Regions from separate parts of the Acidovorax sp. GW101-11A03 genome, predicted to be linked through region 2. Evidence: predicted binding sites of a transcription regulator. Region 2 holds the regulator's gene; the other holds the start of a gene.

Region 1 (11,456 bases), on a different contig from region 2:
CCTTGCGTGATGTGCGCAGCGGCGACATTCTGCTGGCGCACCTCGGTATCTGGTCGCGCAAGGACCCGTGGGCGCCAACCGTGCTGGAGCCCTTGATCGTGGGCCTCAAGCAGCAGGGTTTCTGCTTTCGGACCTTGCGGGAGCATCCCCAGTACGGGGTGGCCCGCTGATGGACAACAGGGCGGCGGGTTGCGCGGATGCCGATGCAGGCGCTTGCTGCGCGGCCCGCTGTAGCGCTGGCATGGGAGCATGATGTGATGGGATCGCTAGGCAGTTGGTTCGATGGCGTGCAGCAGTGGCTGTTTGAGAGCGTGCTGCAGCCGCTGATGTTCTCGCTGGGCCTGAGCAGCGTGTTGGAGTCTGGCTATGAGGCCGCAGGCTGGCTTCTGGTGGGATTGCTGCAGCTGGCGGTGATCGTTGCCGTGATCGGCCCGATGCAGCGCCTGTGGCCGGTGGAGCCGGTGACCAACCGAGCCACCATCCGCACCGACATCCTTTACACGCTGATCCACCGGCTGGGCGTTTTCCGCCTGGCCTTGTTCTTCACGGTGGACCCGCTGGCCGACTCTCTGTTTGGCGCCTTGCGCGTGGCGGGGGTCAGCACCTTCCAGCTGGATGGCGTCTGGCCGGGGATCACGGACATCCCCTGGGTGAGCCTGCTGCTGTACCTGGTGGTGTTCGATTTTGTGGACTACTGGATCCACCGGGGCCAGCACCACTTCGAATGGTGGTGGCGCCTGCATTCCCTGCACCATGCGCAGCAGCAGATGACCATGTGGAGCGACAACCGCAACCACCTGCTCGACGACCTGCTGCGGGACACGATTCTGGTGGTTGTTGCGCAGGCGATTGGCGTGGCCCCGGGACAGTTCATTGCCATTGTGGCCATCACCCAGCTCAGCGAGAGCTTTCAGCATGCCAATGTGCGCCTGTGGTTTGGCCGCTGGGGCGAGCGCCTGTGGGTCAGCCCGCGTTTCCACCGCCTGCACCACAGCATTGGCATTGGCCATGAAACGGTGAAGCCTGCGGTGGCTGCAGCCGATGGCGTGAAGTCCGAGGGGCCCCGCGTGGTGCTGGGCGGCCACAATTTCGGGGTGCTGCTGCCCTGGTGGGACATGCTGATGCACACGGCCAACTTCGAATGGCGCTTTGACCCCACCGGCGTGCGCGACCAGGTCGAGCCCGATGCGAAAGGGCGGTTGCGCGACTACGGCCAGGGGTTCTGGTCTCAGCAATGGCGGGGTGTGCTGAGGTTGTTCGGCAAAGCCTGATGTGTCTCCCCCCATAGGCACCCAAGGTATGCTTGCCGACATGGGACTTCTGCTTGACTCTTTCTGGCGCGCTGCGGTCTATTGCCTGCGGCCGCGTGTTGTGGCCCTGTCGGTCTTGCCGCTATTGCTGATGGTGGCTTTGGCACTGGGCCTGGGTTATTTCTACTGGGATGTGGCGGTTCAGGGCATGCGCGCAATGCTGGATGCCTCCACGCTGCTCGCCAGCGTCTGGAGCTGGCTGCAGGGCTGGGGCCTGGGGGATGTGACTGCCGTGATGGCCCCCCTGATGGTGGTGCTGGCCGTGGCGCCCGTGCTGGTGGTGGTGTCGCTGCTGGCAGTGGCCGTGCTCATGACACCCGCCCTGGTGGCCTTGGTGGCCGAGCGGCGGTTTCCCGATCTGGAGCGCAAGAAGGGCGGCTCCTTCATTGCCAGCGTGGCCTGGTCGGTGGGCTCCACCCTGCTGGCGCTGGTGGCCCTTGTGGTGTCGGTTCCGCTGTGGCTGGTGCCGCCGCTCGTGCTGGTGCTGCCGCCCCTGATCTGGGGCTGGCTCACCTACCGGGTCATGGTGTTTGATGCTCTGGCCGACCATGCCAGCAAGGAAGAGCGCCAGGAGATCTTCCGCCGCCACCGCAGCAGCCTGCTGGGCATTGGCATCATCACCGGCTACCTGGGGGCGGCGCCCAGCATTGTCTGGGCGTCCGGGGTCGTGTTTGCAGCGGCCTTTTTCATCCTGGTTCCGCTTGCCATCTGGATCTACACCCTGGTGTTCGCGTTCTCGTCGCTCTGGTTTACCCATTACGGACTGGCAGCGCTGCAGCGCCTGCGTGCCGAGTCTGCCGGGCTGGCGCCCGTGGTTGTCACTGCCGATGTGGCCGATGTCGCCGCGCCTCCTGCGGTGGTGGCTCCTGCGTTGCCTGTGGCATCCTCTGCGACCGCCTTGCCTCCGGCTCCATCTTCGACCTCCGAGAATCCAGCACCATGACCCCCACCTTCGGCCTCATCATCGTGGGCGATGAAATCCTGTCGGGCAAACGTGCCGACAAGCACATGCCCAAGGTCATTGAGCTTCTGGCGGCACGGGGCCTGTCGCTGGCCTATGCGGACTATGTGGGCGATAGCCCTGACCGCATCACGGCGACCCTGCAGCGTGCGTTTGCATCGAGCGACGTGGTGTTCTCGTGCGGCGGGATTGGTGCCACGCCCGACGACCACACGCGCCAGTGTGCCGCCCGCGCCCTGGGGCGTGAACTGCTGCTGCACCCCGAGGCCGAGGCCCTGATCCGCGAACGCATGCAGGACGTGGCGCGGGAGCAAGGCGTGCCCTACGAGGCCGACCGGCCCGACAACATCCATCGGCTCAACATGGGGGTGTTTCCGGCAGGGGCCCGCATCATTCCGAATCCCTACAACAAGATCCCCGGCTTCAGCTGCGAGGGTGCGGGCGGAGGGGCCGTGCATTTTGTGCCGGGCTTTCCCGTGATGGCCTGGCCCATGATCGAAGGGGTGCTGGAGCGGCACTACGCGGAATTCTTCAATCGCACGCCCCAGACCGAGCAGTCGGTGGTGGTCTACGGCGCCATGGAGGCGGCGTTGACGCCTCTCATGGAGCGCATCGAAAAAATGCATCCGCTGGTGCGGGTGTTCAGTCTCCCCAGCGTGGATCATCCACAATACGGGCGGCATATCGAGCTGGGCGTCAAAGGGCCGGCACTCTCGGTTCCTGCTGCATGGCAGGATCTGAAACAAGGGTTGCACGAATTTGGTGCAAATTGCGGCCCTGAATTGGTGCGCAATCTGTGATGTTCAGGCTTGATCCAAGGATTGCACTGTTTTGGTGCTTTTTGGCGGATGCCGTGCCAACCCGTAGTCTGCGGCGCTCCTTCATAGTGCGGTAGTGCACTCGGCTGGCACGCAAACTGCTTTTATTTCGGCAAAATCTTTTTTCAACAAGCGCTTTACCCAGGAGAACCTGATGGCCAAGACCGTTGCAGACGTGATGAAGATGGTGAAGGAAAACGAAGTCAAGTTCGTTGACTTCCGTTTCACCGATACCCGTGGCAAACAACAGCACACCACGGTGCCCGTCTCTCACTTCGACGAAGACAAGTTCACTTCGGGCCATGCCTTTGACGGCTCGTCGATCGCCGGCTGGAAGGGCATTGAAGCCTCCGACATGCAGCTGATCCCCGACCCGAGCACGGCCAACATCGATCCTTTCTTTGAAGAAACGACGCTGATCCTGACCTGCGACGTGATCGAGCCCACCGACGGCAAGGCCTACGACCGCGATCCCCGCTCCATCGCCAAGCGCGCTGAAGCCTACCTGAAGGCCTCCGGCCTGGGCGACACCGCCTACTTCGGTCCCGAGCCAGAATTCTTCATCTTCGACGGCGTGCGCTGGAGCACCGAGCCCAACAACACGTTCTACGAAATCGAAGAGTACGAAGCTCCCTGGAACACCGGCGCCAAGCTCGAAGGCGGCAACCGTGGCCACCGTCCCACCGTCAAGGGCGGCTACTTCCCCGTGCCTCCCGTTGACAGCACGCAAGACATGCGCGCCGAGATGTCCCTGATCCTCGAATCCCTGGGCATCCCGGTCGAAGTGTTCCACCACGAAGTGGCGGGCGCTGGCCAGAACGAAATCGGCACCAAGTTCAGCACGCTGGTCGAGCGCGCCGACTGGACCATCCTGCAGAAGTACGTGATCCACAACGTGGCCAACGCCTATGGCAAGACCGCCACGTTCATGCCCAAGCCTTACCACGGCGACAACGGCTCCGGCATGCACGTGCACCAGTCCGTCTGGAAGGACGGCAAGAACCTGTTCGCTGGCGATGGCTATGCTGGTCTGTCGGACTTCGCGCTGTACTACATCGGCGGCATCATCAAGCACGCCCGTGCCCTGAACGCCATCACCAACCCCGGCACCAACAGCTACAAGCGTCTGGTGCCCCACTTCGAAGCCCCGGTGAAGCTGGCCTACTCGGCCAAGAACCGTTCTGCCTCGATCCGCATCCCCTACGTGGCCAACCCCAAGGGCCGTCGCGTGGAAGCTCGCTTCCCCGATCCACTGATGAACCCCTACCTGGGTTTCGCAGCCCTGCTGATGGCCGGTCTGGACGGCGTGGAAAACAAGATCCATCCCGGCGAAGCCGCCACGAAGGATCTGTACCACCTGCCTCCAGAAGAAGACAAGCTGGTGCCCACCGTGTGCCACAGCCTGGACCAGGCCCTGGAGCACCTGGACAAGGACCGCGCGTTCCTGACCAAGGGTGGCGTGTTCACCGACAGCATGATCGACGCCTACATCGATCTGAAGATGAACGAAGTGACCCGCTTCCGCATGGCCGTGCACCCTGTCGAGTACGACATGTACTACTCGCTGTAATCGTCTGCCTGCAGACCATTGCTCATAAAAAGGCGGCGCAAGCCGCCTTTTTTCATGGGGCCGAGTACATCTTCATGCCCGTGGCGGAACCAAGGTGGCGGGTGTTGCATCCTTGGATAAACCCCTGCCCAGGTCTGCCCTTGCTCGATTGGCGATGTGTGGCGATTGGTGGATACTCCCTTCTCTCCTGCATGTCCGTGCGAGGAACCTGAATGAAAAAAACGCTCTTCACCCTGCTCCTCATTGCCTCCACGCCTTTTGCAACGTGGGCACAAGACCGCATCTATCGCTGCGGCAACGAATACACCAACAACGCTACCCAGGCCAAGGAGCGCGGCTGCAGGCTGGTGGAAGGGGGCAATGTCACCGTGGTGCAGGGCACCCGGCCTGCGTCGGGCGCGGCGCCTGCCCCCTCGTCTTCTGCGGGTGGCGGGGCAGCCGCGTCGCCTTCCTCGGCCCCCAAGGTCAGCTCCAACGACCAGAAGGCCCGCGACTCTGATGCGCGCGCCATCCTCGAGTCGGAACTGCGCAAGGCCGAAGCGCGCCATGCCGACCTCGTCAAGGAATACAACAACGGCGCCCCTGAACGCAATGCGCTCGACCTGCGCAACCCCCAGCGCTACACGGAGCGCACCGCCGAACTCAAGGCCAGCGTGGCCCGCAGCGAAAGTGACATCGCCGGCATCAAGCGCGAGATCGCCCGCCTGCCAGCGCCCGCCAACTAACCAACAACCACCCCCTGCGTGTGAGTGTCCCTTCATCCCCTGAACTGCCCGGCACCGACACCGGGCGTTTTCATTCGCTGGACCTGATGTCCACCCTGGTGGCTGTGCTGCGCGCTCATGATGGCGCTGTGCAGTTTGCCAACGCCGCCCTGGAAAACACGCTGGGCCTGTCGCGCCGCACACTGGAAGGCGCGGACTTCTCTACCTTCTTCACCGACCCCGCCTTGCTGCAGACCGCCCTGGCGGGAGCCCGGGGCAAGGACTTTGCCGCGCTGCGCTACGAAGCCAGCCTGAAACGCCTGCACCAGGAGCCCGTGCCCGTGCATGTCAACGTGGCCGATGCCGAACAGGTGGGCGAAATCCTGGTGGAGCTGTGGCCGCTGGAGCAGCAGGCCCGCCAGGACCGCGAAGAGCGCCTGCGCGACCAGGCCCAGGCCAACAAGGAGCTGATCCGCAACCTGGCCCACGAGATCAAGAACCCGCTGGGCGGCATCCGGGGCGCAGCGCAGCTGCTGGAGATGGAGCTCGACAACCGCGAGCTCACCGAGTACACCCAGGTCATCATCCACGAGGCCGACCGCCTGCAAAGCCTGGTGGACCGGCTGCTCGCGCCGCACCGCCATCCGCACCTGGTGGGCGATGTGAACATCCACGAGGTGTGCGAGCGCGTGCGTTCGCTGGTGCTGGTCGAATACCCCCAGGGCCTCAAGGTCCAGCGCGACTACGACACCTCCATCCCCGAGTTCCGGGGCGACCGCGCCCAGCTCATCCAGGCGCTGCTGAACATCGTGCAAAACGGCGCCCAGGCGCTCACCGACCGCATTGCTGCGGGCGATGCCGTGATCACACTGCGCACCCGCGTGGCCCGCCAGGTCACGTTCGGCCGTCAGCGCTATCGGCTGGCACTGGAATTGCATGTCATCGACAACGGACCGGGCGTACCCGATGCCATCAAGGAACGGATTTTTTATCCACTGGTGTCGGGGCGGGACGGCGGATCAGGGCTGGGGCTGACGTTGGCGCAAACCTTCGTGCAGCGCCACCACGGGTTGATCGAATGCGACAGCGTACCGGGTCGCACCGACTTCCGCATCCTGATCCCGCTGCCTTGACAACCACGCACGACGGTCCCTGACACGCAACCACAGGGAAGGTTAGAAAAACATATGAAGCCGATCTGGATAGTAGATGACGACCCCTCGATCCGCTTCGTCCTGGAGAAGGCGCTGGCCCGCGAGAACCTGCCCACGCGCAGCTTCACGCACCCCCGCGAAGTGCTGGACGCACTGGCCGATGTCACCGCAGGCGACCCTGCCCGCCAGGGCCCCCAGGTTCTGGTGAGCGACATCCGCATGCCCGGCGGTTCGGGCCTGCAGCTGCTGGAGAAGGTGCGCGAGCTGCAGCCCGGCCTGCCCGTCATCATCATGACGGCGTACTCCGACCTCGACAGCGCCGTGTCGGCCTTTCAGCGCGGCGCGTTTGAATACCTGCCCAAGCCTTTCGACCTGCCCAAGGCAGTGGAACTGATCCGCCGCGCGGTGGAAGAAAGCCAACGCGAAGAAGTCACCGAAGAACGCCAGACCGCGACCCCCGAAATGCTGGGCCAGGCGCCCGCCATGCAGGACGTGTTCCGCGCCATCGGGCGGTTGTCGCAAAGCCAGGTCACGGTGCTCATCACCGGCGAATCGGGCTCGGGCAAGGAACTGGTGGCGCGTGCGCTGCACAAGCATTCGCCCGTGGCAGACGGCCCCTTTGTGGCCATCAACACCGCAGCCATCCCCAAGGACCTGCTGGAGAGCGAACTCTTCGGCCACGAGCGCGGCGCCTTCACCGGCGCGCAAACCCAGCGGCGGGGCCGCTTCGAGCAGGCCGAGGGCGGCACGCTGTTCCTCGACGAAATCGGCGACATGCCGTTTGACCTGCAGACGCGCTTGCTGCGCGTGTTGTCCGACGGCCAGTTCTACCGCGTGGGCGGCCATGCGGCTGTCAAGGCCCATGTGCGCGTGATTGCTGCCACCCACCAGAACCTGGAGCAGCGCGTCAAGGAAGGCGGCTTCCGCGAGGACTTGTTCCACCGCCTCAACGTGATCCGCCTGCGCCTGCCCGCGCTGCGCGAGCGGCACGAAGACGTGCCCATGCTCACGCGCCACTTCCTGCAGCAAAGCGCGCGGCAGCTGGGCGTGGAGCCCAAGCGCATTGCCGACTCGGCGCTGGCGCGGCTGGAGCAGTTCGCCTTTCCCGGCAACGTGCGCCAGCTGGAGAACATCTGCCACTGGCTCACGGTGATGGCACCCGCGCAGGTGATCTCCCTGCAAGACCTGCCCCCTGAAGTGCTGGAGGCCCCGGTCTACCAGCCGCCGGTGCGCGCCACGCCGGGCGCAGAACCTGCGGCTACGGTCACATCCATGCCCGTGGCGCCGTTGGCCGCGGTGGTGCCCGTGGCGCAGGCCCCTGCCGCGCCGCAGCCTGCGTCCGACATGGTGGGAGGGCTGCACCACCCTGCGGTGCCTGCGCCCATGCCTGCCGCCGCGCCATCCTGGTCGGCCGATGCGGCGGCAGCCGCCGCCCCCGCTGCGACTGTCCACAGCTGGGAGCAGGCGCTGGAAACCGAGGCGCAAAAGCTGCTGGCGGGCGGCCAGCCCGAGGTGTGGGATGCGCTCACGCGGCGCTTTGAGTCGCGCCTGATCCGCACGGCCCTGGTGGCCACCCATGGGCGCCGCATGGAAGCCGCGCAGCGCCTGGGTATTGGGCGCAACACCATCACGCGCAAGATCCAGGAGCTGGGGCTGGACGCACCCGACGAGGCGTGACTGCCCGCGTCGCGGCTGCATAGCCGGATTGAAAAGAGCCCCTGGCCGCGGCAAGCTGCCAGGGGCTCTTTGACTTGGGTGATTCAAAAATCAAGGAAAAAGAGGCCGTTTGCGCGCGCCCCTATTGCCTTTATAGCTATTGAATCAGTAGCAAATCAACCCAGGGTCACCACCACCGGTGTGTGGTCGCTGGGCTGCGGGTTCTTGCGTGGGGCGCGGTCCACCACGCAGGCCGTCACCGTGGGCTTGAGGGCCTCGCTCACCAGAATGTGGTCGATGCGCAGGCCCCGGTTTTTCTGGAAGCCCAGCATGCGGTAGTCCCACCACGAGAAGCTCTTGTCGGGTTGCTCGAACATGCGGAACGCATCGGTCAGGCCCAGCCCCAGCAGCGCCTGGAAGTGGTTGCGTTCTTCGGTCGTGTGGTGGATGGTCTCGCGCAGGCCCTCGGGGTCGTATGAGTCGCGGTCTTCGGGGGCCACGTTGAAGTCGCCCACCAGCACCAGGCGCGGGTGGGCGGCCATCTCTGCGCGCACCATGTCCTGCAGCGCCTGCAGCCAGCGCATCTTGTAGGCAAACTTTTCCGAACCTGGTTCCTGGCCGTTGACGAAGTAGCCGTTGAGCAGGCGCAGGGGGCCTGCCGGCGTGTCCAGCGTGGCGGCGATGACGCGGGCCTGCTCGTCGCCAAAGGCGGGGATGTTGCGCACCACATCGCGCAGCGGGTGGCGGCTGAGGATGGCCACGCCGTTGTAGGTCTTCTGGCCAAAGGCGGCGGCTTCGTAGCCGGCCTCTTTCAGGGCGTCGTGCGGAAACTTGTCATCGGTGAGCTTGAGTTCCTGCAGGCACAGCGCATCGACCGGGTTGGCGGCCAGCCAGGCCAGCACCTGGGGCAGGCGCACCGACAGGGAGTTCACGTTCCAGGTGGCGATTTGCATAGGTTTTTTGGCCCTTTGCGCCCGTCCATCAAGCGCTAGTAGCTATCAATAAGTGAGTAAAAGCGCAGTGGCACTCAGGCCGCGCGCACGTAGGTCACAAAGCTGAACGGCAGTCCGTTGCTGCCCACCTGGCGGCTGCTGCGTGCCGACACGGTCCATTCTGGGCCGAGCGTGGGGGCGTAGGCGTCGCCGTCGAAGGGCTGGTCGATCTCGGTCACCTCCACGCGGTCAGCCAGGGGCAGGGCTTCGGCGTAAATCTGCGCGCCGCCGATCACCCACACCGTCTGGGCCGCATCGCATTGCGCCAGGGCCTCGGCCAGGCTGCCTGCGCGGTGCGCGCCGTCGGCCTGCCAGTCGGTCTGGCGCGTCACCACGATGTTGCTGCGGCCGGGCAGGGGGCGAAAGCGCGGGGGCAGCGAGTCCCAGGTCTTGCGGCCCATGACCACCGGGCAACCCTGGGTGAGCTGCTTGAAGTGCGCCATGTCCTCGGCCAGGTGCCAGGGGAGCTGGTTGTCCCGGCCGATGACGCCATTGGCGGCGCGGGCGTAGATGAGGTGCAGGGGCATGGGGCTTGGTGTTTTGTGGGGCTTGATCTGGTCAGATGTGCAGGGCGGCGAGCGCGCCCACGCCCAGGCCCACGGCGGCCACGCCATACATGCCGTATTCCAGCCACTTCTTCTTGGTCAGCAGCGCAATGGCGGCCAAGGCAATTGCCACCTGCAGCGCCGTGGTGGCCTGGGCCCAGCGGTGGTGCTGGTGCATCTGGGCTTCGCTTTTCTGGTCGAAGGCATGGGCATCGGCCTCCAGCTTTTCGGCCACGGCCTTGATCTCGTTCTTTTCTTTTTCGTAGCGGTCGATCTTGCCCTGGTACTTGGCCTTTTCGGTCTCGGCCGGGGTCAGGTCACGTGCCAGTTCGGCCAGGCTTTGTTTGGTGCTTTTGGACTGGAAGTAATTCCACTGGTTGGAGGCCTCGGTCTTCTTGATGGCCGCATCGTTCTTGAGCAGCCCGGCATTGGCCTGCGTGGCCCCGCCCATGTAGGCAAAGATGGCACCCACCGTGGCCACGATGGCGGTGAACATGGCGATCTTGTTCATGGACGAGCCATTGCCCTCCGCGCCATGGCTGGAGGCGTGGTCGCCATGGTGGCCATGGGTGGCATGCTCGACTGCGTGGTCGTGGGGGCCGTGTACGTGAAATCCGCCGGAAGACATGGGTAAGCGTGGGGGTGATGGTTGTGGATGAATGGACGCCGGGCAAGCGCTGCTGCGTTTGCCTGCGGAAACGGGTTTTAAGGGCGGGCGCCGGTTGGGGCTACACCGCCACGGGTGCCTTGATGGCGGGGTGGCACTGGTAGTCCAGCACTTCAAAGTCTTCGTACTGGTAGTCGAAGATGCTGTCCGGCTTGCGCTTGATGTTCAGTACGGGGTAGGGGTAGGGCGTGCGCGCCAGCTGCGTCTCAACCTGCTCGTGGTGGTTGCTGTAGATGTGGCAGTCGCCGCCCGTCCAGATGAAGTCGCCCACATCCAGGTCGCACTGCTGCGCCACCATGTGGGTCAGCAGCGCATAGCTGGCGATGTTGAAGGGCACCCCGAGGAAGATGTCTGCGCTGCGCTGGTACAGCTGGCAGCTCAGCGTGCCGCGCCCGCCGGGCTCCTGCGCCGGGGCTACGTAGAACTGGAAGAACGCATGGCAGGGCATGAGCGCCATCTTGTGCAGCTCGGCCACGTTCCAGGCGCTCACGATGATGCGGCGCGAGTCGGGGTTGGTCTTCAGGGTTTGGATCACGTCGCTGATCTGGTCGATGTGCCCGCCGTCCGGCGTGGGCCAGCTGCGCCACTGCACGCCGTACACCGGGCCCAGGTCTCCATCCTCGCGCGCCCATTCGTCCCAGATGGTCACGCCACGTTCTTTCAGCCAGTTGTTGTTGCTCGATCCGGTGAGGAACCACAGCAGCTCCTGGATGATGGACTTGAGGTGCACCTTCTTGGTGGTGACCAGAGGAAAGCCTTCCTTCAGGTCAAACCGCATCTGGTGGCCGAACACGCTGGTCGTGCCGGTGCCCGTGCGATCCGACTTGTGCACGCCGTGGGTGAACACATGGCGCATGAAGTCTTCGTACTGGGAGCGCGCGGGGCGGGGGAGCAAGGCAGGAGCTGCCGGGGCGGCAGAAGGCTGGGTCATGGGATCGATCACTCAGAGTGGGGCGCCGCCATCAAGAGGTGGCCGTTGCCGACAGCGGATTTTATGCGGAGCGGGAGAATGCGGGACTCGCCTTCCATCCCTTGCATCTGCCATGACGACTCCTGCCACTCCCGCCACCATCCGCCCC
Region 2 (11,456 bases):
AATGAAGACGATGCCGATCTTGCCGCGCGCCACTTCGCGGCCGGAGGTCTTCTCGGTCATGCAGAACACCAGATCGAAGCCGTAGCGGTTGAAGTCCGAAGGCGCCATCTCCACCCGCATGGTCTCGCCATGGAAACCCTCGGACTTGTACTGCGCCACGATGTCGCCCACCACGATGGACAAGCCGCCCACGTCGGCCTCGGGGTAGCCCAGCGACTGGAAGAAACGCACGCGCGCTTCTGACACCAGAGTGAGCAGCTGCGCGTTGTCCAGGTGCCCGCCCTGGTTCACGTGGCTGATGTAGATCTGCAGCTCGGTGGCAAAGCCGAAGTGCGGGGGGAGGTCAAAAACAATGCGGGCCATGGTGGCGGACAGAGGGGTAGGAGAAAAGGAAGCGAAGAGCGCGAGCCCGCGCGGGGAGTGGTGCGCGGCGTGTGCCGCAGGGTGCTTGCAGGGCCACCGGTGGCGGGACGGCTCACCACGCCAAGGCGCCATGGATCGCAATGCGGGTTGGTGGCACAAGGATCTTGCAGGCCCCATGCCCCTTGTCTCGTATGCTCTCGGGCAGCGGATTTTACCGGAGCCCCTAATGCGCCCTTTTTATCGGACCCTGCTGACCGTGCTCGCACTGGCCGCCATGCCCTGGGGCGCAGGCGCCCAGACACTCTACAAATCGGTGGGTGCGGACGGCAAGGTCGTGTACAGCGACAAGCCCCCGGTGACAGGTGCCGTGGAAAAGACGATGAAGCTGGAGAACCTGCCAGTGAGCGTGGTGCCGGGCGCTTCGCCCGCGCCCGCCAAGCGTGCTTCTGCACCAGGCGACCCTGGAGGACCGCTTGTCATTGCAGCCCCGCCGAGTGGGGTTGTACTTTTTACGGCCAGTTGGTGTGGCTATTGCAAAGCCGCCAAGACCTATCTGAATCAAAAGAACATTGCATACCGAGAACTGGACGTAGACACACCGATAGGCAAAACCGCCTTTGCCGACATCGGCGGAAGAAGTGTGCCTTTGCTGATAGCTCCCAGACAGCGGATTACGGGCTTCACCGCCCAAGCATACGATTCAGCCTTTGCAGCACGCCAACAATAGAAAACCCCTTCGCTTGGCGCCGCGAGCAGCCTCTGCGCGTCGCTTCTTCATAGCGCCTTGCGCAGATTCGCCGGCGCAATCTTGAGCGCTTCGCGGTACTTCGCCACGGTGCGGCGTGCGCATTCAATGCCCTGCTCCTTGAGCATCTCGGCGATCTGGCTGTCCGACAGCGGCTTGGTGGGGTTCTCTGCCGACACGAACTGCTTGATCAGTGCGCGCACAGCGGTGCTGGACGCATTGCCACCGGTCTCGGTGCCCAGGCCAGAGCCAAAGAAGTACTTCAGCTCGTAGGTGCCGATGGGCGTGGCCATGTATTTGGCCGTGGTCACGCGGCTGATCGTGGATTCGTGCAGGCCCAGTTCGTCGGCGATGTCGCGCAGCACCAGCGGGCGCATGGCCAGTTCGCCGTGGGTGAAGAAGTTCTTCTGCCGCTCGACGATGGCGCGCGAGACGCGCAGGATGGTGTCAAAGCGCTGCTGGATGTTCTTGATGAACCAGCGCGCCTCCTGCAGCCGCTGCTGCATGCCCTGGTGGCCTTCGCCGCCCTTGTGGCCGCGCAGGGCGCCGGCGTAGATGTCGTGCACGCGCAGGCGGGGCATCACGTCGGGGTTGAGCTGCACGATGAAGTTGTGCTGGCCGTCCCGCCCGTTGGCACGCCCGGCTTTGCGCACGATCACGTCGGGCACGATGATGTTGCGCTCCACATCGACGAACTTGCGGCCGGGGCGCGGCTCCAGACGGGCGATCAGTGCCATGGCGGCGCGGGTGCGCTCTTCGCCGTCGCCACAGAGCTGCGTCAGGCGGCGGATGTCGCGGCGGGCCAGCATCTCCAGCGGTTGCTGGCAGATAGTGAGCGCCGTCTTGACGGTGTCGGGGTCGGCCTCTTCGTCGGCGTCCAGCGCCTTGAGCTGCAGCGTGAGGCATTCGGCCAGGTTGCGCGCGCCCACGCCCGTGGGCTCCAGGCTTTGCAGCAGGCGCAGCGCCACGGTAAAGCGGTGCACCAGCTCTTCGATCTGCTCCAGGTCATCCGGCCCGGCCAGGGCGGTGGCGAGTTCTTCGAGCGGCTCTTCGAGGTAGCCGTCGTCGTTCAGGGATTCGATCAGGAAGCGCAGCGCGGCGCAATCCACCTCGGACAGGCGCAGCGACAGGGCCTGGCGGTGCAAAAAAGCGGTGAGCGATTCATGCGAGCGGGCCAGTTCGGTGGCATCAGCGTCGTCGCCTTCCGCATCGTTGCGGGTGCGGGCCGGGGCGTCGCCGCCCCATTCGGCGTCGTTGGGCGCCATCTCGACCGTGCCGTCGCCGCTCCAGTCGGGTTCGTCGACGCCAGGGCCTGGCGTTTCGGCATCATTTGGGCCTTCTGCGCCCGCTGCGCTTGCGCTTGTAGCTCCTGAAAATATAGCATCATCAGCGCTGTATTCGTCGGCTTGCGCGGGGGCGTCGGCGGTTTCCAGGCCAAACTCCTCGCGCGGCGCCTCTTCGGCTGTGCGTTCGAGGAACGGGTTCTCGTCGAGCATCTGCTCGACTTCCTGCGAGAGTTCGAGCGTGGACAGCTGCAGCAGCCGGATGGACTGCTGGAGCTGGGGGGTCAGTGCAAGGTGCTGCGAGACGCGCAGCGACAGGCCAGGCTTCATCACATGCGGAAATGTTCGCCCAGATACACCCGGCGCACTTCGGCGTTGTCCACGATCTCGGACGGCGTGCCCTGCGCCAGCACGCGGCCATCGCTGATGATGAAGGCGTGATCGCAGATGCCCAGGGTTTCGCGCACGTTGTGGTCGGTGATGAGCACACCAATGCCGCGCGCCTTGAGGAAACCGATGATGCGCTGGATCTCGATCACGGCGATGGGGTCGATGCCTGCAAAGGGCTCGTCCAGCAGGATGAAGCGCGGCTGTGTGGCCAGGGCGCGGGCGATCTCCACCCGACGGCGCTCGCCACCGGACAGGGCCATCGCGGGCGAGGCGCGCAGGTGCTGCACGCGCAGCTCTTCCAGCAAGGCCGTCAGGCGCTCTTCGATGGCCTCACGCGAGAGCGGCTGGCCGTCGTCGCCTCGCTGCAGCTCCAGCACGGCGCGCACGTTTTCTTCGACCGTGAGCTTGCGGAAGATGGAGGCTTCCTGCGGCAGGTACGACAGCCCCAGCCGCGAGCGGCGGTGGATGGGCATGTGGGCCACCGAATGGCCGTCGATGCGGATGTCGCCTGCATCGCTGCGCACCAGGCCCACGATCATGTAGAACGAGGTGGTCTTGCCCGCACCATTGGGGCCGAGCAGACCCACGACCTCGCCTTTTTGCACGACCAGCGATACGTCCTTGACGACCTTGCGGCTGCCGTACGACTTGGCCAGGTGCTGCACCTCCAGGCGGCTGCCGGCCTGGGTGTCAGGGCCGGGATGAACGGGCACCGCGCTCACTTGGAGCCGCCACCAAGGCTGTTGCTGGGGCGCAGCACGGGTGCCGCGCCGGGTGCTGCTGGTTCCGGCGCCGCAGCACCTGCGGGCGGATCCTTGGGTGCCAGCACCGCGCGCACGCGGTTGCCGGGGGCCGGGGCATCGCCCGCCGCATTGGCGGCGGGGGCACGCTGGCCGTCCACGGTGAACACGTCGGTGAGGTTGTTGTAGACGATCACGGCACCGGTGATCTCATCGCTGAGTGCGGCACCCCGGTAGCGGCGCAGCTCGGCGCGGGTGATGAAACGCACGTTGTCGGCCTTGCCGTCGTACTCGATGACTTCGCTTTCGCCTTCGATGTACTCGTCGGGGGCGCCGGGCAGGGTGTCGCGCTTCTGGCGGAAGAAGGCGCGTTTGCCGGCTTCGGCCGTGACCACGCCAAACTGGTAGCCATCGGCATCCTGGCGCACATCCAGCCGCGCGCCGCGCAGCACGATGGTGCCTTTGGTCATGACCACGCGCCCCGAGAACACGCTGGTCTGCTTGAGTTCATCGTGGCGCAACGCGTCGGCCTCGATGTTCATGGGCTTGGCGCGGTCGGCTTTTTCAGCGTGGGCCACGCCATGAAGGCAGGCCAAGGCCGCGAGCAGGAGGGTCGGAAGGAGGCGGTGGTTCATAGGGCACGAATCTTGCAGTTCATTGTAGCCATCCCCACGCGCCCTCCATGAAGAAAGCCCGCATCAGCGGGCTTTCTTCGCGGGCATCCAGGGCCTTTGGCGCGTTGCAACCTGCGCCCAGGGCGGCCCGGGGCTTACTTTTGCTTGACCAGCGCTTCCACCACCTGCAGCACGTTCTGCATGTTGCCGGCCATGGTGCCGTCCGTGTAGAACTTGCCCGCCACGCCCATGGAGGGCACGCCTTCCACGCCATAAGCGTCCTGCAGTTGCGAGGCGCGGCGGACCTGGTTGGAGACGGTGAACGATGCGTAGACTTCCTTGAACTTGGCGGCATCTACACCCTGCTGGGCCACCCAGGCAAAAATCTCGTCGTCCTTGGCGAGCTTGACCTTTTCCACATGGATCGCGCGGAACACCTTGGCGTGCAGGGCTTCGAGCTTGCCCATGCCTTCCAGGGTGTAGAACAGCTTTTGCTGGGGCACGAAGCTGGCATTGAAGGCTACGGGCACGCGGCGGATGAAAAGATCCTTGGGCGCGGCCTTGACCCAGGCGTCAAGCGTGGGTTCGAACACATTGCAGTGGGGGCAGCTGTACCAGAAGAACTCGATCACATCGACCTTGCCGGCCGGTGCATCGGGCGTCACGGGCTTGTCCAGCCGCTTGTAGTCCTTGCCCTCCTTGAACTGGCGGGCCTGGGCCAGCGCAGGGGTGGCGACGGGCAGCGTCAGGGCGGAAGCGGCGACTGCCGAGGCAGCGGACAAAGAAAACTCACGGCGTTTCATGGCAAAGACTCTCCTAGTTCAGGTCTGGGGGATGGGAGCCATGCCCCCGCAAAAAGTTCAGCGCCCGAAGTCTGACGCATCAGCGCTGCACGCGCACCAGCGCCGATTCCAGCCCGGCGCCATCGAGCTTCTCCTTGAGCTGCTCGGCATCGTCGCGCTTGGTGAACGGGCCCACCCGCACGCGGAACACCGCCCGGCCATTTTGTTCACGCTCGCTCACGCGGGCTTCCCAGCCCATCATGGCCAGCTTGGCGCGCTGGGCATCGGCATCGGCCTGGGTACGGAAGGCCCCGGCCTGCACAAAGTAGTCGAACGGGTCCACATTGCCCTTGGCGGCGGCCTTGGCCACGGCCAGGTCACCCAGCGGGTCGGCACCTGGCTTGGATTCGGCCTTGGCGGCCTCGGGCTTGCTGGCGCCGGGCTTGGGGGCAGATGCCGCAGCCCGCACCTCGGGTGCGGGCGATGCGGGCGTGGTGGCCGAAGCGGGCGCAGACGCCGCAGCCGCCACGGCGGGTGTGGCAGGCCGGGCCGGGTTCTTGCCATACAACGGCGAGTTCGGGTCCCAGTTCTTGTTCTTCTGCGACTCGGCGGCATCCATGTCGGCCGTGCGCCCGCCGCCCTTGTTCAGAAAAGGCACCGGCACCTTGGTCACATACACGGCCACCGCCAGCGCGGCGCCCAGGCCCACGATGACGCCGACGATAAAGCCGACAATGGTCCCGCCCGTCTGTTGCTTTTTCATATTGGTAGTAACTGCTTACATTCTGGCTGGAGCTGACACGCCCAGCACGGCCAGGCCATTGTGCAATACCTGGGCGGTGGCAGCGACCAGCGCCAGGCGCGCTTTCTTCACCACTTCATCGTCCACCAGGATGCGCTCGGCATCGTAATAGCTGTGGTAGCTGGCAGCCAGGTCACGCAGGTAGAAGGTCACGTCGTGGGGGGCCTCGCCGTCGGCGGCAGCGGTCAGCATCTCGGGGTATTTGGCCAGCTGCAGCATCAGCGCCTGGGCCTGCGGGCCTTCCAGCGCCGACAGGTCCACGTCCTTAAGCGCAGCCACATCACCCCCACCCGCCTCTTGCCACGCCCGCAGCACCGACTGGATGCGCGCGTGGGCGTACTGCACGTAGTACACCGGGTTGTCGTTGTTCTGGGCCACGGCCAGGTCCACGTCGAAGGTGTACTCGGTGTCGGGCTTGCGGCTGAGCAGGAAGAAGCGCACCGCATCCTTGCTGGTCCACTCGATCAGGTCACGCAGCGTGACGTAGCTGCCCGCGCGTTTGCTGATCTTGACCTCTTCGCCGCCCTTGACCACGCGCACCATGGTGTGCAGCACATAGTCGGGGTAGCCCTGCGGAATGCCGACGTCGGCCGCCTGCAGCCCGGCGCGCACGCGGGCGATGGTGCCGTGGTGGTCCGTGCCCTGGATGTTGACGACCTTGGTGAAGCCGCGCTCCCACTTGGCGATGTGGTACGCCACATCAGGCACAAAGTAGGTGTAGGTGCCATCCTGCTTGCGCATCACGCGGTCCTTGTCGTCGCCGTAGTCGGTGGACTTGAGCCACAGCGCGCCGTCCTGCTCATAGGTCTTGCCGTTGGCGACCAGCTTGTTCACCGTGGCCTCGACGCGGCCGCTGGTGTACAGGCTGGACTCCAGGTAGTACTCGTCGAACTGGAGGTTGAAGGCCTGCAAGTCTTTATCCTGCTCGTTGCGCAGGTAGGCCACGGCAAATTGGCGGATGTTGTCGTAGTCCTCCACATCGCCATTGGCCGTGAACTCACGGTCATCGGCCTTCACGGTGGCCTTGGCCTTGAAGGCCTCGGCAATGTCGGCGATGTAGTCGCCGTTGTAGAAGTTCTTCGCCAGCGGGTTCTCGCTGTCGGTGGGCCAGCAGTCGTCGCCGGGCTTGAAGCCCTTGGCGCGCAGCTGCGTGCTCTTGGTCAGCGTGTCGATCTGCACACCCGCGTCGTTGTAATAGAACTCGCGGTGCACCTTCCAGCCCTGGGTGCTGAACAGGTTGCAGATGGCATCGCCCAGCGCGGCCTGGCGGCCGTGGCCCACGTGCAGCGGGCCCGTGGGGTTGGCCGAGACGAACTCGACCAGCACCTGCTGGCCGTTGCTGGCCTGGTAGCCAAAGCGCTCACCCGCAGTCAGCACCTCGCGCACCACCTCTTGCTTGGCAGCAGGCTTGAGGCGGATGTTCAGAAAACCGGGCCCGGCAATCTCGATGGCATCGACCCAGCGGGTGAATGCAGGCGTGGCCTCCAGGGCCGCCTTGAGCTGTTCGCCCAGAGCGCGCGGATTGAGCTTGAGCGGCTTGGCCAGCTGCATGGCCGCTGTGCAGGCAAAGTCGCCATGCGCGGCCACCTTGGGGGATTCAAAGGCCGCCTTGGCGCCAGCACCGGGGGAGAGGATGTCCAGCTCGGCCGCAAGCGCGGCCAGCAGATCGTGTTTGACAGAAAGCATCGGGGGATTTTACGGGCCGGGCCGCACCTGCCCCGGCGGGCAGGTACATGGCGCACTTGCCCAGCACCCCGCCTACCCCTGCCCCATGTCGCGCGCAGCCAGGGCGCAACAGATTGTCAGGAATTCTTTCCACCCGTATCGGCGAGTCAGCCGCGCGCGCTTCCGGTACGTTGTAATCGGGCAATCCGACGCAGGTTGCGTCTGATGCCATCTACCAACGGAGCCCCCATGAAGAAGCTTCTCACCCTGTCTGCCCTGAGCCTGGTCCTTTCGTTCGGCGCTGCGCACGCTGCCGACACCCCCGCCAAAGCGGCCGCCGCCGCTCCTGCTGCCACTGCGGCCTCTGCCGCACCGGCGGCAGAACCTACCAAGCAGCAATCCAAAATGGCCACCTGCAACAAGGAAGCGGGCGACATGAAGGGCGACGAGCGTAAGGCCTTCATGAAAACCTGCCTGAGCAACAAGCCCGCCACGCAGCAAGACAAGATGAAGACCTGCAACGCCGACGCCACGGCCAAGACCCTCAAGGGCGATGAGCGCAAGGCCTTCATGAGCGAATGCCTGAAGAAGTAAAGCGGCCACACACCTTGCGCCCCGACACAGGGGCGCAGAAGTAAAAAAGCCCGCAGACCACCGGCCTGCGGGCTTTTACTTTTTGGACGCCCGGGCTTACCAGCCGCGCGCCCAGAACACCGCAATCACCGCCACCACGGGCAGCACATGCGACTGGATCATCACCAGGCGGCGCACCTTGGCCACCTCGTGCGCGGGCGGCAAGGCCCCCGTGCTGTGCAGGTTCTGGCGCCAACGGCGAAACGCAGCCGAGGGCACAAACGACAGCAGGACCATGGCCAGCACGATCGTGATCTTGATATGGAACAAGGGCTGCGACAGGTACCACGAGGCCCCTTTCACCCCCCAGATCACCCGCGCCAGGCCACTGCCGATCATCACCGCCCCCGCCACGCCATAGATCACATCCAGCCGGGCCAGGCGCTCAACCACGGCGGCGTTGAGCCATTCGATGCGGCACAGCGCCGCCTGGCTCGACAAGAAGACCACAAAGGTCAGGATGGCCAGAAGGTGCAGGGCGGCCAGAACGGCTTCGAGGGTCATGGTCAGTTTCCTTGGGACTTGGTTGCGCGTCGTGATTCCGACAGGCAATCAGGGAAGATCAGCCGCCATTGTCCATGGTGGCCCAAGGTGCGCCTGCCAAAAGAAAAACGGCGCACGCCATGGGGCCTGCGCCGTACCGAGCGAAATCCTGCCTAACCGGCGGATCAGGCCACCGTGCGGGCCACCGCGCCCACCGGCACATCCGCAGGCGCCACCGAGGCAGCGGCAGCCGGCACAGCAGCGGGCAGCGGGTGGCCGTTGAGTGCGGCGTCCAGACGCTCAGTGTCCAAAGCGTTTTCCCAGCGCGACACCACCACGGTGGCGACTGCGTTGCCGATGAAGTTGGTCAGCGAGCGGCATTCGCTCATGAAGCGGTCCACACCCAGGATCAGCGCCATGCCGGCTACCGGCACTTCAGGCACCACGGCCAGCGTGGCGGCCAGGGTGATGAAGCCCGCGCCCGTCACGCCCGCTGCGCCCTTGGACGACAGCATGGCGACGAGCAGCAGCGCCACCTGGTGACCCAGCGTCAGTTCGGTGTTGGTGGCCTGGGCGATGAACAGCGCGGCCAGCGTCATGTAGATGTTGGTGCCGTCCAGGTTGAAGGAGTAGCCCGTGGGCACCACCAGGCCCACCACCGACTTGCTGCAACCGGCCTTTTCCATCTTTTCCATCAGCGAGGGCAAGGCGGATTCGGACGACGAGGTGCCCAGCACCAGCATCAGCTCGGCCTTGAGGTAGCGGCACAGTTTGAACACCGAGAAGCCACACAGGCGCGCCACAGAGCCCAGGATCACCACCACAAAGAGCAGCGAGGTGATGTAGAACGAGCCCACCAGCCAGGCCAGGTTGACCAGCGAGCCCAGGCCAAACTTGCCAATGGTGAACGCCATGGCGCCAAACGCACCCAGTGGCGCGGCCTTCATCACGATGCCCACCACCTTGAACACGGGCGTCGTCAGCGCATCCAGAAAGTTCAGCACCGGGCGGCCTGCCTCACCCACCATGGCCAGGCCAATGCCGAACAGCACGGCCACCAGCAGCACCTGCAGGATGTTGTCGCCCACAAACGGGCTCACCAGCGTCTTGGGGATGATGTCGAGCGCAAAGCCCGTGAGCGTCATCTCGTGCGACTTGGCCACATAGCCCTTGACGGCGGCCTGGTCCAGGTCGGCCACATTGATGTTCATGCCCGCACCGGGCTGCACCACGTTGGCTACCACCAGGCCGACCACCAGGGCCAGCGTGGAGAAGAACAGGAAGTACGCCATGGCCTTGCCAAACACGCGGCCCACGGTGGAAAGCTGCGACATGCCCGCGATGCCGGTCACGATGGTCAGGAAGATCACCGGGGCAATGATCATCTTCACCAGCTTGATGAACGCATCGCCCAGCGGCTTGAGCGCTTCGCCATAAGCGGGCTCAAAATGGCCCAGCAACACGCCCAGGACGATGGCGAGCACCACCTGGAAATACAGTTGGCGGTAAAACGGCAGCCGCACGGGGTGCGCGGTGGGGGCTGAAATGGCGTGCATGGGGTTGTCTCCTGAAATCACGGGGCTGCACCAGCGGGGTGCAGCCGGTGCGCGTTGAGGGTGCCGTTTGTACCGCTGCACTTTGTTTCAGCCGATAACCTATTGGTATTAGTCGCCCGGCGCCCCAGAGGAGAGCATCCGCGCACCATCAGGGTAATTACCTAGCCCCGGGAGCCCCCCAGACCGGGTGCGGCACACTCCCCACCTGCACCAGACTGGCTCCAGAACCCCGCTTTTTCCCATGCCCACGCCCCGCCTTCACCAGTTCTGGACGCTGCTGATCCTGCTAGCAGGCACCGCGGCCAGCATGTTCGCGGCCGGCCAGTGGGCCTGGCACCGGTCCTTGTTGGACGAAAGCGAGAGCGTGCAGCGCCAGCTGGCCCTGTACGGGCAGACGCTGGCCCAGCGCATCGACCGCTACCGCACCCTGCCCGAGGTGCTGGCCCTGGACGCGCAACTGCAGGACGCCCTGCGCCGCACCCTGAACAACGACGAGGTGGCGCAGCTCAACCGCAAGCTGGAGCAGGCCAACGGCGCCAGCCAGTCGTCCACCCTCACCCTGCTCAACCGCGACGGCCTCGCCGTGGCCGCGAGCAACTGGCGCACGGCCACCAGCAACGTGGGGGTGGACTACAGCTTTCGCCCCTATGTGCAGCAGGCGTTGGCGCAGGGGCGCGGCAGCTTTTACGGAATTGGCGTGACCACGGGCGAGCCCGGCTACTTCCTGTCGCAGGCCATCCGCGACGACAGCGGCCACACCCTGGGGCTGGTGGCCATCAAGATCGCGCTGCAGGAGCTGGAGCGCGAATGGCTGCAGACACCCGACATCGTGCTGGCGTCGGACGCGCATGGCGTGGTCTTTCTCGCCAGCCAGGACGCCTGGCGCTACCGCCTGCTGGAGCCGCTGGACGACGAAGAGCGCCGCGAGCTGAACGCCACCCGGCAATATTCCGACCAGCCGCTGCGCCCGCTCGACGTCCGCGTGGACGACCGCCTGGACAACGGCGGGCGGCTGGTGCGGGTGCAAGCGTCCGCAGACATGCCCGCCCCGCCCGACCGCATGTTGTGGCAGACCCAGCCCCTGCCCGGCACGCCCTGGCAACTGCACCTGGTGCACACCACCCACAGCAGCATTGCCGACAGCCGCTGGGCAGCCGCAGCCGGGGGCGGCGGCTGGCTGGCCCTGTCGCTGCTGGTGCTGTTTGTGCGCCAGCGCCAGCGCCTGTCCAGCCTGCGCCAGCGCAGCCGCCAGGAGCTGGAGACCGTGCTGCGCCAGCACGCCCAGGAGCTTCGCACCGCGCAGGACGGCATCGTGCAGGCGGCGCAGCAGGCCGCCCAGCAGACCGACACGGGCCTCTCGCGCAGCCTGGAACATCTGCCGCAGGGCGTGGTCATCATCG

Evidence for each region. The regulator sigma-54, encoded in region 2, starts transcription at its own class of promoters, with help from an activator protein. The targets are predictions, from matches to a motif close to TGGCANGNAANCTGCTTT.
Region 1: glnA (type I glutamate--ammonia ligase) is a predicted target of sigma-54. The motif match lies at 3,177-3,194, and genes of this name have one in related genera.

Annotation. Positions count from the first base shown of each region.
Region 1 covers NZ_JBWKZU010000090.1:2,801-14,256, forward strand. The annotation lists gene AC07Z7_RS23155 (polysaccharide deacetylase family protein) at 1-170, shown strand, start outside; gene AC07Z7_RS23160 (sterol desaturase family protein) at 258-1,271, shown strand; gene AC07Z7_RS23165 (EI24 domain-containing protein) at 1,300-2,253, shown strand; gene AC07Z7_RS23170 (competence/damage-inducible protein A) at 2,250-3,071, shown strand; gene glnA (type I glutamate--ammonia ligase) at 3,244-4,659, shown strand; gene AC07Z7_RS23180 (hypothetical protein) at 4,872-5,384, shown strand; gene glnL (nitrogen regulation protein NR(II)) at 5,471-6,496, shown strand; gene ntrC (nitrogen regulation protein NR(I)) at 6,551-8,194, shown strand; gene xth (exodeoxyribonuclease III) at 8,350-9,126, opposite strand; gene AC07Z7_RS23200 (dihydrofolate reductase) at 9,201-9,692, opposite strand; gene AC07Z7_RS23205 (DUF4337 domain-containing protein) at 9,724-10,338, opposite strand; gene AC07Z7_RS23210 (thymidylate synthase) at 10,439-11,308, opposite strand; gene AC07Z7_RS23215 (GNAT family N-acetyltransferase) at 11,421-11,456, shown strand, end outside.
Region 2 covers NZ_JBWKZU010000002.1:11,408-22,863, reverse strand. The annotation lists gene AC07Z7_RS01370 (acyl-CoA thioesterase) at 1-363, opposite strand, end outside; gene AC07Z7_RS01365 (glutaredoxin domain-containing protein) at 590-1,090, shown strand; gene AC07Z7_RS01360 (RNA polymerase factor sigma-54) at 1,138-2,721, opposite strand; gene lptB (LPS export ABC transporter ATP-binding protein) at 2,721-3,503, opposite strand; gene lptA (lipopolysaccharide transport periplasmic protein LptA) at 3,500-4,156, opposite strand; gene AC07Z7_RS01345 (thiol:disulfide interchange protein DsbA/DsbL) at 4,291-4,938, opposite strand; gene AC07Z7_RS01340 (SPOR domain-containing protein) at 5,018-5,680, opposite strand; gene argS (arginine--tRNA ligase) at 5,696-7,405, opposite strand; gene AC07Z7_RS01330 (PsiF family protein) at 7,634-7,978, shown strand; gene AC07Z7_RS01325 (DUF2214 family protein) at 8,075-8,521, opposite strand; gene AC07Z7_RS01320 (dicarboxylate/amino acid:cation symporter) at 8,686-10,056, opposite strand; gene AC07Z7_RS01315 (hybrid sensor histidine kinase/response regulator) at 10,298-11,456, shown strand, end outside.